Regions from separate parts of the Halomonas sp. G15 genome, predicted to be linked through region 1. Evidence: riboswitches for the same ligand, from Rfam matches in the RefSeq annotation. Region 1 holds a riboswitch; the other holds the start of a gene.
The links. A riboswitch is a leader RNA that binds a small molecule or an ion and turns the genes downstream of it on or off. The one in region 1 is predicted to bind thiamine pyrophosphate.
Positions count from the first base shown of each region.

Region 2: linked by a shared signal. The riboswitch ahead of LWH48_RS05730 (NUDIX hydrolase) and the one ahead of thiM (hydroxyethylthiazole kinase) in region 1 are both predicted to bind thiamine pyrophosphate.

Region 1 covers NZ_JAJSPA010000049.1:12,417-19,410, reverse strand. Annotated here, with positions in the region: gene LWH48_RS16415 (SPOR domain-containing protein) at 1-412, shown strand, start outside; gene LWH48_RS16410 (DMT family transporter) at 525-1,400, shown strand; gene thiE (thiamine phosphate synthase) at 1,445-2,062, opposite strand; gene thiM (hydroxyethylthiazole kinase) at 2,052-2,873, opposite strand; TPP riboswitch at 2,906-3,004, opposite strand; gene LWH48_RS16395 (hypothetical protein) at 3,078-3,338, opposite strand; gene LWH48_RS16390 (DUF3413 domain-containing protein) at 3,536-5,377, shown strand; gene LWH48_RS16385 (cytochrome b) at 5,483-6,001, shown strand; gene LWH48_RS16380 (phosphoethanolamine transferase) at 6,010-6,994, opposite strand, start outside.
Region 2 covers NZ_JAJSPA010000008.1:7,260-14,253, reverse strand. Annotated here, with positions in the region: partial or broken gene LWH48_RS05740 (IS3 family transposase) at 1-931, opposite strand, end outside; gene thiD (bifunctional hydroxymethylpyrimidine kinase/phosphomethylpyrimidine kinase) at 992-1,789, opposite strand; gene LWH48_RS05730 (NUDIX hydrolase) at 1,786-2,265, opposite strand; TPP riboswitch at 2,312-2,429, opposite strand; gene LWH48_RS05725 (hypothetical protein) at 2,555-2,938, opposite strand; gene LWH48_RS05720 (LysE family translocator) at 3,295-3,912, opposite strand; gene rhtB (homoserine/homoserine lactone efflux protein) at 4,052-4,672, opposite strand; gene LWH48_RS18435 (hypothetical protein) at 4,805-5,194, opposite strand; partial or broken gene LWH48_RS18430 (TniQ family protein) at 5,195-5,962, opposite strand; gene LWH48_RS05700 (IS30 family transposase) at 5,989-6,981, opposite strand.

The DNA of each region.
Region 1 (6,994 bases):
GCTGGCCAGCCTGGAAGTCCCCGAGCCGCTGCCCCGTGCGACGTCAGCCTTGCCCGAGACCGCCCAGGGCTCGGCCAACGACCCGATCCGCGAGCTGATCTCCCAGGCCGACGAGCCGGTCAGCCGCACCAGCCAGCGTCTCGAGCCGGTAGGTCGCAGCGGCTCGGGAGGCTGGGGCGTTCAGGTGGGCGCCTTCAGCAATCCCGACAACGCCCGCAGCCTGGCCGGCCGTGCCGCCGACCGCCTGGCCAGCGACCTGACCAATGCCCGCGTGGACATCCACGAGGCGCCGGGGCCGCAGCCGCTGTTCCGCGCCCGCCTGGTCAACCTCGACGAGAATCAGGCCTACCGCGCCTGTCGCAGCCTGGCTCGCGATGGCATCGACTGCATGGTGGTCAACGCCAGCCTCTAGGCCTTGCCGTTCGTCTGCGAACCTTCTAGCCTGACCTCGATAACCACCCCGTCGGCCTTCGGTCGGCGGGGTGGTGCTTTTGTCACACCGGGTGATCGGAAGGGGAGTCGCGATGACGTCGTCGTTCAAGGGGATTGGCTTCATGTGCCTGGGCGTGCTCTGCCTGGCCATCGGCGACGCCATCTCGAAGTGGCTCGGTGAGGTGCACTCGCCGCTGCAGATCATCTTCTTCCGCACCCTGGTCTCGCTGCCGCTGATCGCGCTGTTGGCCCACTTTGCCGGCGGCCTGCGCAAGCTGCGTACCCGGCGCCCCGGGATTCACCTGCTGCGCGGGCTGATCTACACCGGCACCATGGGCTGCTTCGTGCTGGGCCTGACCCTGCTGCCCCTGGCCGAGGCCACGGCCATCGCCTTCGTGGCGCCGCTGTTCGTGACCCTGCTTTCGATACCGCTGCTGGGGGAGCGCATCGAGGCGCCGGTACTGATCGCCTCGCTGGTGGGTTTCGTCGGCGTGCTGATCGTGGTGCGCCCGGGGGGAGATGCCTTCCATCCGGGGTCGCTGGTGCTGGTGGGGGCGGCGCTCTTCTATGCGCTGATGCTGATCACCGCGCGCCGCTGGGGCGGCAGCGAGCATCTCTGGGCCATGGTCTTCCACATGACCGTGGTGCCCTTCGTCATCACCGGGCTGCTGCTGCCCTGGGTGTGGCAGTCACCCCAGCCCTGGCACTGGCTGGGCTTCTTCGGCGCCGGGGTATTCGGGGTGGGGGCCACCGCCTTCATCACCCTGGCCTTCCGCCACGCCCCGGCGGCCATCGCCGCCCCCTTCGACTACACCGCCATGCTGTGGGCGGTGCTGCTGGGCTGGTGGTTCTGGGGCGAGATGCCGGACCTCTGGGTATTCGTGGGCAGCGTGCTGATCATCGGCAGTGGCCTGGCCATCGCCTACCGCGAGGGGCGCACCTCACTCAAGCGGCGCCCTACCGCCTGATCCCTAGCCGCTGCTGCGCGTCCTGGCCCTGTCCCGGGATGAGTTCAGCCTCGGGAGAAGAAGGCCCGCGCCGCGGCCTCGGGGTCCGGCATGCCGCAGATCGCCGAGATCACCGCCAGTCCGTCGGCACCGGCCTGGCGCGTCGCCGCCAGGTGCTCGACCTTGAGTCCGCCGATGGCCACGCTGGGCAGGGGGCTCGCCGCCACCAGGGTGGCCAGCCCCGCAAAGCCCAGCGGCTCGGCGTGGTCATGCTTGCTGGGAGTGGCGAATACCGGGCCGAGTCCCAGGTAGTCGAGGCGCTCGGCGTCGATGCGTGCCATCTGCGCCAGGGTCTGCACCGAGAGCCCCAGTATCGCCTGCTCGCCCAGAGCCGCTCGGGCCTCGGTAACCTCGCCATCATCCTGGCCGATATGCAGGCCGTCGGCACCGCTCTCCACCGCCACCGCCAGGCGGTCGTTGATGATCAACGGCACGCCGCTGCCGGCCAGCGCCGCCTTGAGCCGTCGCGCCTGGTCGATCATCTCGCCGTCCGATGCGTGCTTGTCGCGCAGCTGTATCATCGTGGCACCCCCGCGCACTGCGGCCACCGCGGTCTCCACCAGGCCGTGGTCGGCGCACAGGGCGGGGTCGGTGACGAGGTAGAGGGAGAGGTCAAGGCGCATCGGTCACCTCCAGGGTGGGCAGGGTGGCAAGCTGGTCGTGGTCGAGGGCGTAGAGGGCATCGAGGAAGGCCACGGCGAAGCTGCCGGGGCCGTTGGCGACCTCACCGGCGCGGCGTCCTGCCTCGCCGTAGCAGGCGAGTGCCGCCACGCTGGCCGCGAAGGGGTCCTTTGCGCCCACCAGGAAGGCGGCGACCACGCCGGTGAGCGCGCAGCCCAGGGTGGTGACCCGGGGCATCAGCGCATGGCCGCCCGGGATGCGGGCGAGGCGCTGGCCGTCGGTGACGAGGTCGACCTCGCCAGTCACCGCCACCACGGCATCAATGCGGCGTGCCAGGGCCACGGCGGCCTGCTCGGCGGCTTCGGTGGGATCGCTGCTGTCCACGCCGCGCCCACCGCTGCCCTGTTGCTCCAGGGCCAGGATCTCAGAGGCGTTGCCGCGGATCACCGTGGGGCGTCGCTCCAGCAGGCGCCTGCCCGTCTCGCGGCGGTAGGCGGTGGCACCCACCGCCACCGGGTCCAGCACCCAGGGCCTGCCCGCCAGCCGTGCGGCCTCGGCGGCCTCCTCCATGGCCTCGACCCAGAGGGGGGAGAGGGTGCCGATATTCACCGTCAGGGCATCGGCGAGGGCGGCGAACTCGGCGGCCTCCTCGCGGGCATGCACCATGGCCGGCGAGGCGCCCAGGGACAGCAGCACGTTGGCCATGGGGTTCATGGCCACCAGATTGGTGATGTTATGAATCAGGGGTGCGCGCTCGCGCAGGCGAGCGAGATGGGCGGCGGGGTCGATCGGGCCGCGGGTGGCGGTGGTCATCGTTCCTCCCGGGCGCGGGAGGTGCAGGCGGCGGGGCGGGCTGCACGACTCCCTACGCCGGCATGATCCGGGTCAGGTTCCAAGGGTGCGTCTCAGCCACGGCGAGTCCCGCGGCGCCCCTGTCGTCGAGCCACACTATCCACGTCCCGGGGAGGACTGTAAAGGCCGAGCAATGCCTCTGGCGAGGCGCTCGAGCAGCGAGGTTCATGCCATCACATGGAAGCCCGCCAGGGTAATCAGGCTGGCCAGTACCAGGCTGTTGACGGTGTCCCGTGCTTCCTCGTCTTGCCAGCGCTCGGGGGTGAGCAGGACGAGCGCCAGGGTGCCCAGGGCGGCGAGCCCCAGCGGCAGTTCGATGGGTTCCCAGCCGGCGGCCAGCACGCCCAGGGCCAGCAACGCCAGGCCGATGAGCAGCAGCGGCACGATGGCACGGTTCTCGGTGACGAGGGTGTCTGCGAGTGTCATTATCGGACTCCGGGTCATGGTGTTGCCTCGGGTTGCGGCGGTATCAGCATGCACCATGACTGTGGCGCGCCTTCCTTAAGGATTGCTTAAGGTGGCATGACCAGAGTGTGACGGCGCCGATCCCGGTACCTTTCCACCACCCGACAGGCCGTGTATCGCGGCTTGGTGTCGGGCCCTTTCATGATCGTGGTCATCACATGCTTGCATCCCTTCTCCATCGCTGGCGCTGGCTGGGCGCCTGGACCCTGGCCAACCTGCTGCTCGCCTGGCTGATCAGTCTGCGTTATCTCCCCTACATGGCTCCCGAGGGCGCCGAGCAGTGGGGCTACCTGCTGCTGGTGTTCCTCGGTCATATCGGGCTTCTGGTGTGGCTTGGGGCCTTGCCGCTGCTGCTGCTGGCCCCGCTGCTTCGGGCGCCCTGGCTGTGGCTGGTCACCACCCTGTGGGCCGGCCTGTTGCAACTGGTGCTGCTGCTCGACACCTTCGTCTACGCCCAGTACCGCTTCCACCTGAGCGGTTTCATCCTCGATCTGCTGGTCAACGCTGGCGGCGACGTCTTCAGTTTCTCCTGGCTGGCCTGGGCCCTGGCCATCGGCGGTGTGCTGGCGATGCTGGCGCTGCAGGGGGGCCTGGGGTTATGGCTCAAGCGGCGTCCACTGTCGCGGCCGGTGCTGCCGGCACTCGCCCTCGGCCTGTTGGCCCTGCTCGGGGTGCACGGCTGGCACGCCTGGGCCGACGCCCACTACGACCGCGACATCACCGGTATGACCCGCCATGTGCCGCTGTTCTATCCCGCTACCGCCAAGCGCCTGTTCGTCAAGCGGGGCTGGGTTGATCCCCAGGCGGTGCGCGACCAGGTGGAGCTGGAGGCGGCACAGGGAAAGGCCCATGACCTGGCCTATCCCTCGGCGCCGCTGAGCTGCTCGCCGGCGGCTGCGCCCCACAACCTGCTGCTGGTGGTGCTGGACAGCGTGCGCCACGACCTGCTGACCCCCGAGGTGATGCCCAACCTGAGTCGCTATGCCGGTCGCCCAGGCTGGTACCGGGCCGCCGAGCACTTCAGTGGGGGCAACTCCACCAAGGCGGGGGTGTTCAGCCTCTTCTACGGCCTGCCGGTCACCTACTGGGATGCCTTCACCGGCGGCCAGACGCCGCCGGTGCTGATGGAGAAGCTCGAGGCCGCCGACTATCGTTTCCAGGTGCTCTCCTCGGCGACCCTGGTGAGCCCCGCCTTCGACCGCAACGTCTTCGCCGGCCTGGAGGACGTCTCGCTGACCCCGGCCCAGGGCGAGCCCTGGGAGCGCGACCGGAAGATCACCGACGACTGGTTGGCCTGGATGGAGGCCTCGGTGGAGTCGCCCGATGCTGCGCCCTTCTTTGGCTTCCTCTTCTACGACGCCGTGCATGGTTACAGCCATCCCCCCGACTCCCCGCGCTTCACTCCCTACTGGGAGCAGATCAACCATATGGCGCTGGGTCCCGACTTCGACCCCGAGCCCTACTGGAATCGCTACCGTACCGCGGCGCGCTACGTGGATGCGCAGCTCGGGCGAGTGCTTGACGACCTCGAGCGACGCGGCAGGCTCGACGATACCGCCGTGGTGATCACCTCGGACCACGGCGAGTCGTTCAACGAGCATGGGCGGAACTACTGGGGACACGGCAGCAACTACACCCCGGAGCAGGTCCAGGTACCGCTGGTGATGCACCTGCCGGGGCGCCCCGGCGGTGTGCTCGAGGGGCGCACCCAGCATGCCGATATCGCCCCGACGCTGCTGGAGGAACTGCTCGGCTGCGAGGCCGCCCCCGAGCGCTATACCTTGGGGCGCAGCCTGCTCGCCCCCGGGGGCGAGCGTGACTGGCTGCTCTCCGGTAGTTACATGGGCTACGGCATCCTGTTGCCGGAGTACCAGATCGCCGTGCATCCTACCGGCGCCTTCGAGGCCTACGACTACCGCATGAACGAGCTTGAGGAGGTGCGCCCGGCCCCCGAGGTCTCCCGCGAGGTGCTGCAGGCGCTGTCGCGCTTCTATCGTTGAGCGGCACCGGGTGAAGATGAACGGCGCATGAATGCGGCGTTAAGGCTGGCGTCAGCCGGGGTGCGGTACAACGGTCGTCGTCCATCGACCGAGGAGGATGACGACATGAACTGGCTGGATTCCGAACAACGTTACGGCGCCGTCTCGCGGGCGCTTCACTGGAGCATGGCCACGCTGCTGCTCCTGATGCTGGGCACCGAGTGGCTGGCAGAGGTCGTCGGGATGAGCGAGCGCGAAGCGATGGTGCTGCACAAGAGCGTGGGGGTGCTGCTGCTGGGGCTGCTGGTGTTCCGGTTGCTGTGGCGCCGGGTCAACCACGGCCGGCTCGAGGCCCATGCGCACTGGAAGTGTGCGGCCCGGTTGGGACACCTGGCGCTCTACGCGGCGATGCTGGTGATCCCTGTGAGCGGCCTGCTCGTCGCCCTGGGCAGCGGCCACGGCGTGGAGTTCTTCGGCCTGCCGCTGATCGCGCCCGGTGCCGAGATCGAGTGGCTGGAGGAGGCCGCCGAGGAGACCCACGAGGTGCTGGCCAACCTGCTGTGGCTGCTGATCGGCGGTCACGTGGCGGCCAGCCTGGCGCACCAGTTCTGGCTGCGCGATCACACCCTGAAGCGCATGGCCTGAATATTCTGCTACTCCTGCGTGATCAGCGCTCCGGGGGCTTGTGCCTCCGGGGCGCGGCAGTTTGCCGTCAGGTCCAGGGAGTCCTTGCGAACCTCGCTCTCCACGCCAAGCAGGCCGAGCAGAGAGTGGAACAGGTGGGCATGGCTCAGTGAGGCGTCACGCTGGGCAGTGAGGCAGTCGCTCGTCAGTCGTTGGCTGCCCAGGAAATCATCGGATGCCCACCACACCATGGGCACGCGGGTCTGCTCCCGAGGAGCGATGGCGTAGGGCAGGCCGTGTAGATAGATCCCCTTCTCGCCCAGTGACTCTCCGTGGTCGGAGACGTACAGCATGGCCGTGGCCAGGGATTGACTCTCCTCCAGCACGCCGATGATCCCGTCCAGTACGTTGTCGGTATAGAGGATGGCGTTGTCGTAGCTGTTGACGATCGCCTCGCGGGAACACTGGGCCAGGTCCGCCGTGTCGCAGGTGGGCGTGAAGGCCCGGAAGGCGTCGGGGTAGCGCTGGAAGTAGCTGGGGCCATGATTGCCCAGCATATGCAGCACGATCAGGGTGTCGCGATCGAGCGAGGCGACCCGCCGTTTCAGCTCCTCCACCAGCACACCGTCGAGGCATTCGTCTTCGTCGCACAGGGCCGGATAGGTCGACGGCGACGGTGAGGCTGCCTCGACGCCATCGCAGATTCCCTTGCAGCCCGACTGATTGTCGATCCATACCACGCGATAGCCGGCGCGCTGCACCACGTCCAGCAGCGTCTCATGGCTGCGGGTGAAGCGTTCGTCGTAGTCGCTTCGCCCCTGCGGGGAAAACATGCAGGGCAGCGAGACGGCGGTGCTGGTACCGCAGGTGGCCACCTCGCTGAAGTTGACGACCTCACGTTCGGCCAGCCGCGGGGTAGTCTGCCGCGGGTATCCGGACAGCCCCCAGTTGGCGGCGCGCACGGTTTCTCCGACCACCAGCACCAGCAGACGCGGAGCGCCGTCGGCGCTTGGC
Region 2 (6,994 bases), on a different contig from region 1:
CTCATGGAGGCCAGGAAGCCGTGCTGAACCAGTCGTTCGCGATACGCACGAGATGCGTACTGGCTGCCGCGATCTGAGTGGTGTAACACGCCCCGGGGAGGTCGCCGGCGGCCAATGGCCATCTCCAGGGCGTCCAGGGTGAGTGACGCCTTCAGATGGTCGGCCATGGCCCAGCCGATGACCTGCCGGTCGTAGAGGTCCAGTACCGCCGCCAGGTACAACCAGCCTTCCAGGGTCCAGATGGCGGTAATGTCGGCCACCCACGCCTGATTGGGCTCAGGCACCGTGAACTGCCGCTTGAGCAGGTTGGGAGCCACTGGCAACCCGTGGTCGCTGTCCGTCGTATGCCGGTAGCGGCGACGCTGTCGGCAGGCGACATCGGCTTCCTGCATCAGGCTACGTGCCTGATAACGACCGACTGTATGACCTCTGCGATGGAGTTCCTTGGCCATTCGCCGGCTCCCATAGCTACCACGTTTCTGATCGTGGATGTCCTTGACCTCCCGGTGCAGGCACTGGCGCTGCTCATCGGGTTCACGCTGACGCCAGGCATAGAAGCCACTGCGGCTGACGTCCATGACACGGCACAACACCACGACTGGGAAGGAGGCCTTCTCCGACTCGATGAACTGGTATCTCAGCTCGACTCTCTCGCGAAGAAGGCCGTGGCCTTTTTTAAAACTTCCTTTTCAATCCGCAGCTTACGAACTTCTTCGCGAAGTTTCTTGATCTCGGCATCCCGCTCATCCGCCTGGTCGTCAGTCACACCATCCTCCCGATCACGTTGCTGGCGACACCAGCGATCCAGCAGGCTGCGATCGATATCCAGCCGCCTGGCAGCCTCGGAGATGGCATAGCCCTCTCCTCGAACCATGTTGACCGCCTCAGCCTTGAATGCGTCGGAGTACCGACGTCGCGTCTTCTTGGTCATGAACACCTCCAATGCCTCCAGTATGAGGCTTACCGGGGTGTCCGCTCCAATTAGACCAGTTCAATTCCAGATGGCATGGAAGTGATGGACAGGACCATGGCCATCACCGACCTCCAACGAGTCGGCGGCAGCCAAAGCGGCCGTCAAGTAGTCTTTGGTCTCGCGCACGGCAGTCGGAACGTCCATGAGCGGCAGCAATGCGATAATGGCGGCTGATAGCGTGCAGCCAGTGCCATGCGTATTACGCGTCACTATGCGAGGAGCTTCCAGTACACACGTCCTGCCTTTGCCATGCAGCAGGTCGATGCTATTTTGTCCATCCAAGTGGCCGCCCTTGAGTAACACCCAGTCTGCTCCCAATGCCTGAAGTGGTTCAAGCGCCAATCGCATTTCTTGCGTGGACTTGGGCTCGGACTGTTGCAGCAAATCACCGGCTTCCGGCAAATTGGGGGTGATCAGTGTGCAAAGCGGTATCAGCGTGTCACGAAGGACAGTCACCGCGTCGGGCGCCAACAGACGATCCCCGCTCTTTGCAACCATCACGGGATCGAGGACGATCGGGCATTGCGCACGCCCGCTCAAACGATCTGCGATGGCCACGGCTATCCCCGCGTTGGCCACCATGCCGATCTTGACTGCATCTACCCGAACATCATCGAACACCGCGTCGATCTGGTCGGCGATGAAATTGGGCTCCAGTGCTACGAAACTACGCACGCCTTGGGTGTTCTGCGCCACCGCGGCCGTGATGGCGCTCATGCCATAGGCACCTAATGCGGAAAATGTCTTCAGGTCTGCCTGGATGCCGGCGCCCCCTGTGGGATCGGTGCCAGCAATGCTCAGCACGTTAGCGATCATGAGTCGACTCCCGTGCGAAGCGATAGCGCGAGCCGGAAGGCGCGGCGAGCCACTGCGGCGATGTCGAAGCTCTGCGCCAATTCGGTCGAATCGAGATCCGCATCGGCGAACCAGCGCGCGTCCAGCGCGTCATCGCCGCCACGCGGCTCGCCGACGTGCCAGTCGAACAGCGTGGCAATGAGGATATAGTGCTGGTGCAGCACGTCGCCTTCGTCTGCCCGCTGGTCGAACACATTGACTGCATCGAACACCTGTACAGGTTTGCCCTGAACGCCGGTTTCTTCGAGCAGTTCGCGTTGCGCTGCGTCGGCGGCAGACTCTCCGAAACGGATCTTCCCGCCCGGAAACGCCCATCGCCCCGCGTCCGGCGGATTCGAGCGACGTATCAACAGAATGCGGTTCTCGCGGACCACGGCCGCAAGTGTCGCCACCACTGGCCGAGCCACGGCATGAGGATCGTTGGTCGAGGAAGACACGACGGCGGTTCCTTCATCAAAGGAGAGCCATCCAGCAGCAAGCGGCGAGCAGAAGAATATCCGTCCCTTCGCCGGTATGACCCGGATCAGGATCAAAGGGTAGCTGCGTTGTAAAACGCCTGGCAGTATCTCAGCCCGCTAGCCGGGGCCCCTTCGGTTCATTTGGTCGTTCCAGAGGAACGAGTCTTGTTAGTTTAGTGCATGCCAGCCAGCGCGCCCACTGCTAGGTGCCGAGGATCCGAGATAAGCGCTGTATTGGCGGTGGAGTCTGTCAAAGTTTGCTGCTTAATTAGTCACTTTTCTTACGGCATGCAAAAGGTCCATCGGGCTCATAATGTGACAGGAATTCCGGCGGCATGCCCTCCTTGGCAAACTCCGCGCGCAGAAGCTCCAGGGATCCGGGGTCTCGCTTCCCATAGGCCGCCAGCGCGAACAGTGACCGGGCTGTCTCGGGATTGTACCGCGCTTCTGTGAAGGCTTCGTTGATCGCCCTGACCACCTCCTTCCAGTTGTGAATAGGCTTCTGCTGTCGCTCCTTCACCGGCAGGCCGCTGTTGAAGCCGGCCTGCGATTCCGGCCAGAACAGCATCGCCTGCTCTCCGCGCGGGATTACGAGCTGCGATTCGACCATGGTGATGGCGGTGGCTGCCGCCTCCAGCATTTGCAGCTGCACCGCCGGTCCAGCGTAGGGACGCCATCGGTCTTGTCCAGCGCGTGGCGGCTGGCCACAGTGCTCCCAAACATAGCGAATGCTGCCGGTGAAGTGACCCCCTCCCGCAGTACGAGAGTGGGGTGTTCAGCTCATCCAGCACGGTGCGCAGCAACCGGAATCAGAGGCCGGCATGAACAAGGGCATAGAGATGCGTCGTCCCAGCCTCACCTTCGCCGAGGCAGAACGAAACGATAAGGCTTCAAAGATCCGCACTGCTGGGCAGGCAGTGATCGTCGGTAGTGGCGTTATACACACTTGATTAACATAGCTTTATTGAGGCCAAGAACTGCTCATGCTTTGGTTCATAATCAACCACATTAGCGAGTTGCTTGTGCTAGGGTATTTCCCCCTAACACCATGAGCACTCCCCCGCTGATGCGCTGGATAAGCCGAGAAGAATTGCCTTTTCTCTGAAGCCAACGCCTCAATGGACTAGCCAACATCACTACAACAACGTCAGCAATAGAAAACAGAAGATTAGTCGCAATACCCAACCATAGCAACTGCCAGGCAACAGGCACAGCACTTTCTGGCTGAACAAATTGAGGTAAAAATGCAACGAAGAAGAGTGCCGTTTTAGGATTGAGAACTTCTACCAAAACACTATCCCTCAGCACCCGCTTTGTGTTGACTCCCGGAACGCTTTCCCCTTGCAAAGGAACGCCTTTTCGCCATAGCCGCAACCCCACCCATAGCAAATAAACACCACCAGCGACTTTCATTGTTATATATGCGGCCGGTATTGCAGCGAATAGCAGAGCCAAGCCCAGCGCTGCCATGACCACATGTACGTAACATCCCAAATGAACGCCTGCGGCCGCTAACCAACCAGCTTTTTTACCCCGCCCGATTGTTTGAGCAGCGGTATACAGCATTGCCGGACCAGGCAGAAATGCAAAACCCATCGTGGCAATAAAAAAAGCAGCCCACTGCATGACATCCCCACTTATTAGAAAAAATGATTCAAGGTAATTTCGGCATAAATACTACCACGATTCCATTCTTCGCACACCTTGCGACTCTCCATGATATTGATTGTATAGCGACTTTCAGAATCTGCAATTTTTAACGAAATCAAGAGCGTTTGAAACTGGCTAGGGCCACGGCGGCTGTCACAAACAGACCTCCGAATACCCGGTTCATCTGCCGCTGACGCCAGGGGGTAGTCAGGAACCGAAACAGCTGACTGGCCAGCAGGGCATAGCCAATCATGACCAGAATGTCCACCAGAATGAGGGTTGCGCCCATGGTGGCAAGTTGTGGGCCATGAGGTATCCCTGCCACAAGAAACTGGGGAAACAGAGCGACCAGAAAAATAGTCGCTTTCGGGTTAGTCAGGTTCACCAGAGCTCCGTTCCAGAACTGCTGTTTCTTACTGATGCCTGTCGGGGTCTCTCCCGTTGCTTCAACTGGTGACTCTCGCCATTTCTGAATGCCCAACCAAACCAGATAGGCCACTCCCATCCACTTGATCACTGACAGTGCGATATTTGAAGAGGCCACAATAGCCCCCAGCCCAGCACCGACCAGCACGATTTGCACACCGTAACCAAACTGTTGCCCAAGAATAGTTGGCATAGATTTACGTACACCGTGGCGCAACCCGCTACTCATGGAGTTTACCGCGCCGGCGCCGGGAGACATACTGATAAGGACTGCCGCTACCAGAAAGGTTATCCATATTGAAAATGTCATAGATTACACCTCTGAAAAACAGTTCGATCGACACCTTGCAGGTAAAAGCAGGATATTATTGTACTATTTTTCAGTTGGATTGCCAGTCTGATATTATAGTCATTGACCGACTTCGCCAGGTGACGACGGCCGTCAAAATTTGCTGCTTAATGAATCACTTATCTTACGGCATGCAAAGGGTACATCGGGCTCATAATGTGACAGAAATTCTTGCGGCATGCCTTCCTGGGCAAACTCGGCACGCAGACGCTCGAGGGAGTCGGGGTCTCGCTTCCCATAGGCCGCCAGCGCGAACAGTGGCCGGGCTGTCTCGGGATTGTACCGCGCTTCGGTGAAGGCTTCGTTGACCACCCTGACCATCCTCTTCCAGTCGTGAATGGGCTCCTGCTGCCGTTCCTTCACGGGCAGGCCGCTGGTGGCGCCAGTCTGCAGCGCTGGCAAGAATAACGCCGCCTGCTCCCCGCGCGGGATCACAGTCTGCGGTACGAGCAGGTCAAAGGCGGTGGCTGCCGCCTCCAGCATCTACAGCTGCACGGCCAGGTCAAGAGTCTCGAAGGGATGCCATCGGATTTTTCCGGCGCGCAGTGGATGGCCACAGCGTTCCCAGACATAGCGGATGCTGCCAGCATCACTCCCGCAGTATGAGAGTGGGGTGTTCAGCTCATCCAGCACGCTGCGCAGCAACCGGAACCAGAGGCCAGCATGAAGGCGCCGGCGCGGCAGCTCCACGTAGCCCATCGTCAGCGCCTGCCAGCTGCGCTGGTCCATCGCCGTAATCGCTTGGCTGGCTTCGCGAGGTGCAGGGTCGGCGTTCTCCCAGCCAAGATAATGCCCCGGAACGCCCCAATAGGAATCCAGCCAACAACCATGCTGCGGACAGCTCAGCATCAGGGGCATCTTCCAGGCGAGCAAGATGGCTTGTTCCGCCGAACCGTCCAGGCAGAGTGGGCAGGCCCGGCGGATCAGTTGGCTGGGGAGCCAGGCTCGCCAGCGGTTGATCGCTCTTGTCTTGCGGGTGCGCCTCGGCAGCAGTACCGAGAACTGGAACGCATAGGTGTCCAGCGCTGCCGGAACCTGGTCGTCCAGGCTGTCCAGCAGCCACGGCACCCAACCGACCACGCTCAGGCAACGCAGCCGGTCCAGCTCGATGCCGCTGCGCTGGGACAGCAGCGACAGCAGCGACAGCGGCGGTGCGATGTCCAGGTCATCGACCTGGCCGTGCCCGAGGTCATTCTCCAGAAGGTCGCGCGCGTCCATCTGGTAGCACGCCGCGACACGGAGGAGCCATGATGATAGGGCCTCTTAATGGCCTGAATTCAAGCAATAAGTGCAGCACCTGCGGTATTCAGGGCTCCTGAGTATTCCCCCAGAAACACCAGTGCCGGTGTCCGATAGCCGAGCCGTTTCCGAGGGCGGTCATTCAGCTTCCTGACCACCCTGCGCAACTCCGTATCGGTGACCTGGCGGAAGTCTGTTCCCTTGGGAAAGTACTGCCGTATCAGGCCATTCGTGTTCTCGTTGGTCCCACGCTGCCCGGAGCAGTACGGATCACAGAAGTACGTTGCCGCCGTCACCGCCTTGGACACGGCTTCGTGGTCGGCGAATTCCGAGCCATTGTCCAGCGTGATGGTCCGGACAGCGCCCCGGCGAGGCTTCAACAGACGGATCATGGCCGCTCTCGTCAGCTCCGCGGAGATCTTGGGCAGTCGTGCCGCCAGCAGATAGCCACTACGACGCTCGACCAGCGTGACCAGGCCCGACTGCTTGTGCCCCTGGATTACGGTGTCGCCCTCCCAGTGGCCGATGAAGCGCCGGTCATCAGCCTCAGCCGGGCGGTGCTCGATGCCTACCCGGTTAGGGATCTTGCCCAGCCCAGCGCTCTTGGCCTGAGCGCGGTGCTTGCTGAGGCGTTTGGGCTGGCGGAGATGCCGCCAGAGATCGCCACCCTGTGCCTTGTCATCCCAGATCAAGGAGTAGATCCACTGATGACTGACGCCTACGCCTGCCAGGGGCGCGATGAAGCCACTGATTTGCTGTGGGCTCCACTCCTCACGCAGCCGGCCGACAACTGCAGCAATCAGGCTTGGCAGGCGCTTGGTTCGTTTCCAGGCGGTACGACGCCGGCGATCACTGAGGGTCTGGGCCTGCTCGGGATCGTAGCCACCGGAGATGGCGTTGCGCCGCAGTTCACGGCTGATCGTGCTGCTGTGGAGACCCAGCTCCCTGCCGATCTGCCGCTGGCTCATGCCCACGTCATAGCGGGCGTGTATCTGGTATCGTTGGATCTGGGTCAGCTGTCGGTATCCCATGCTCTGCTTCACT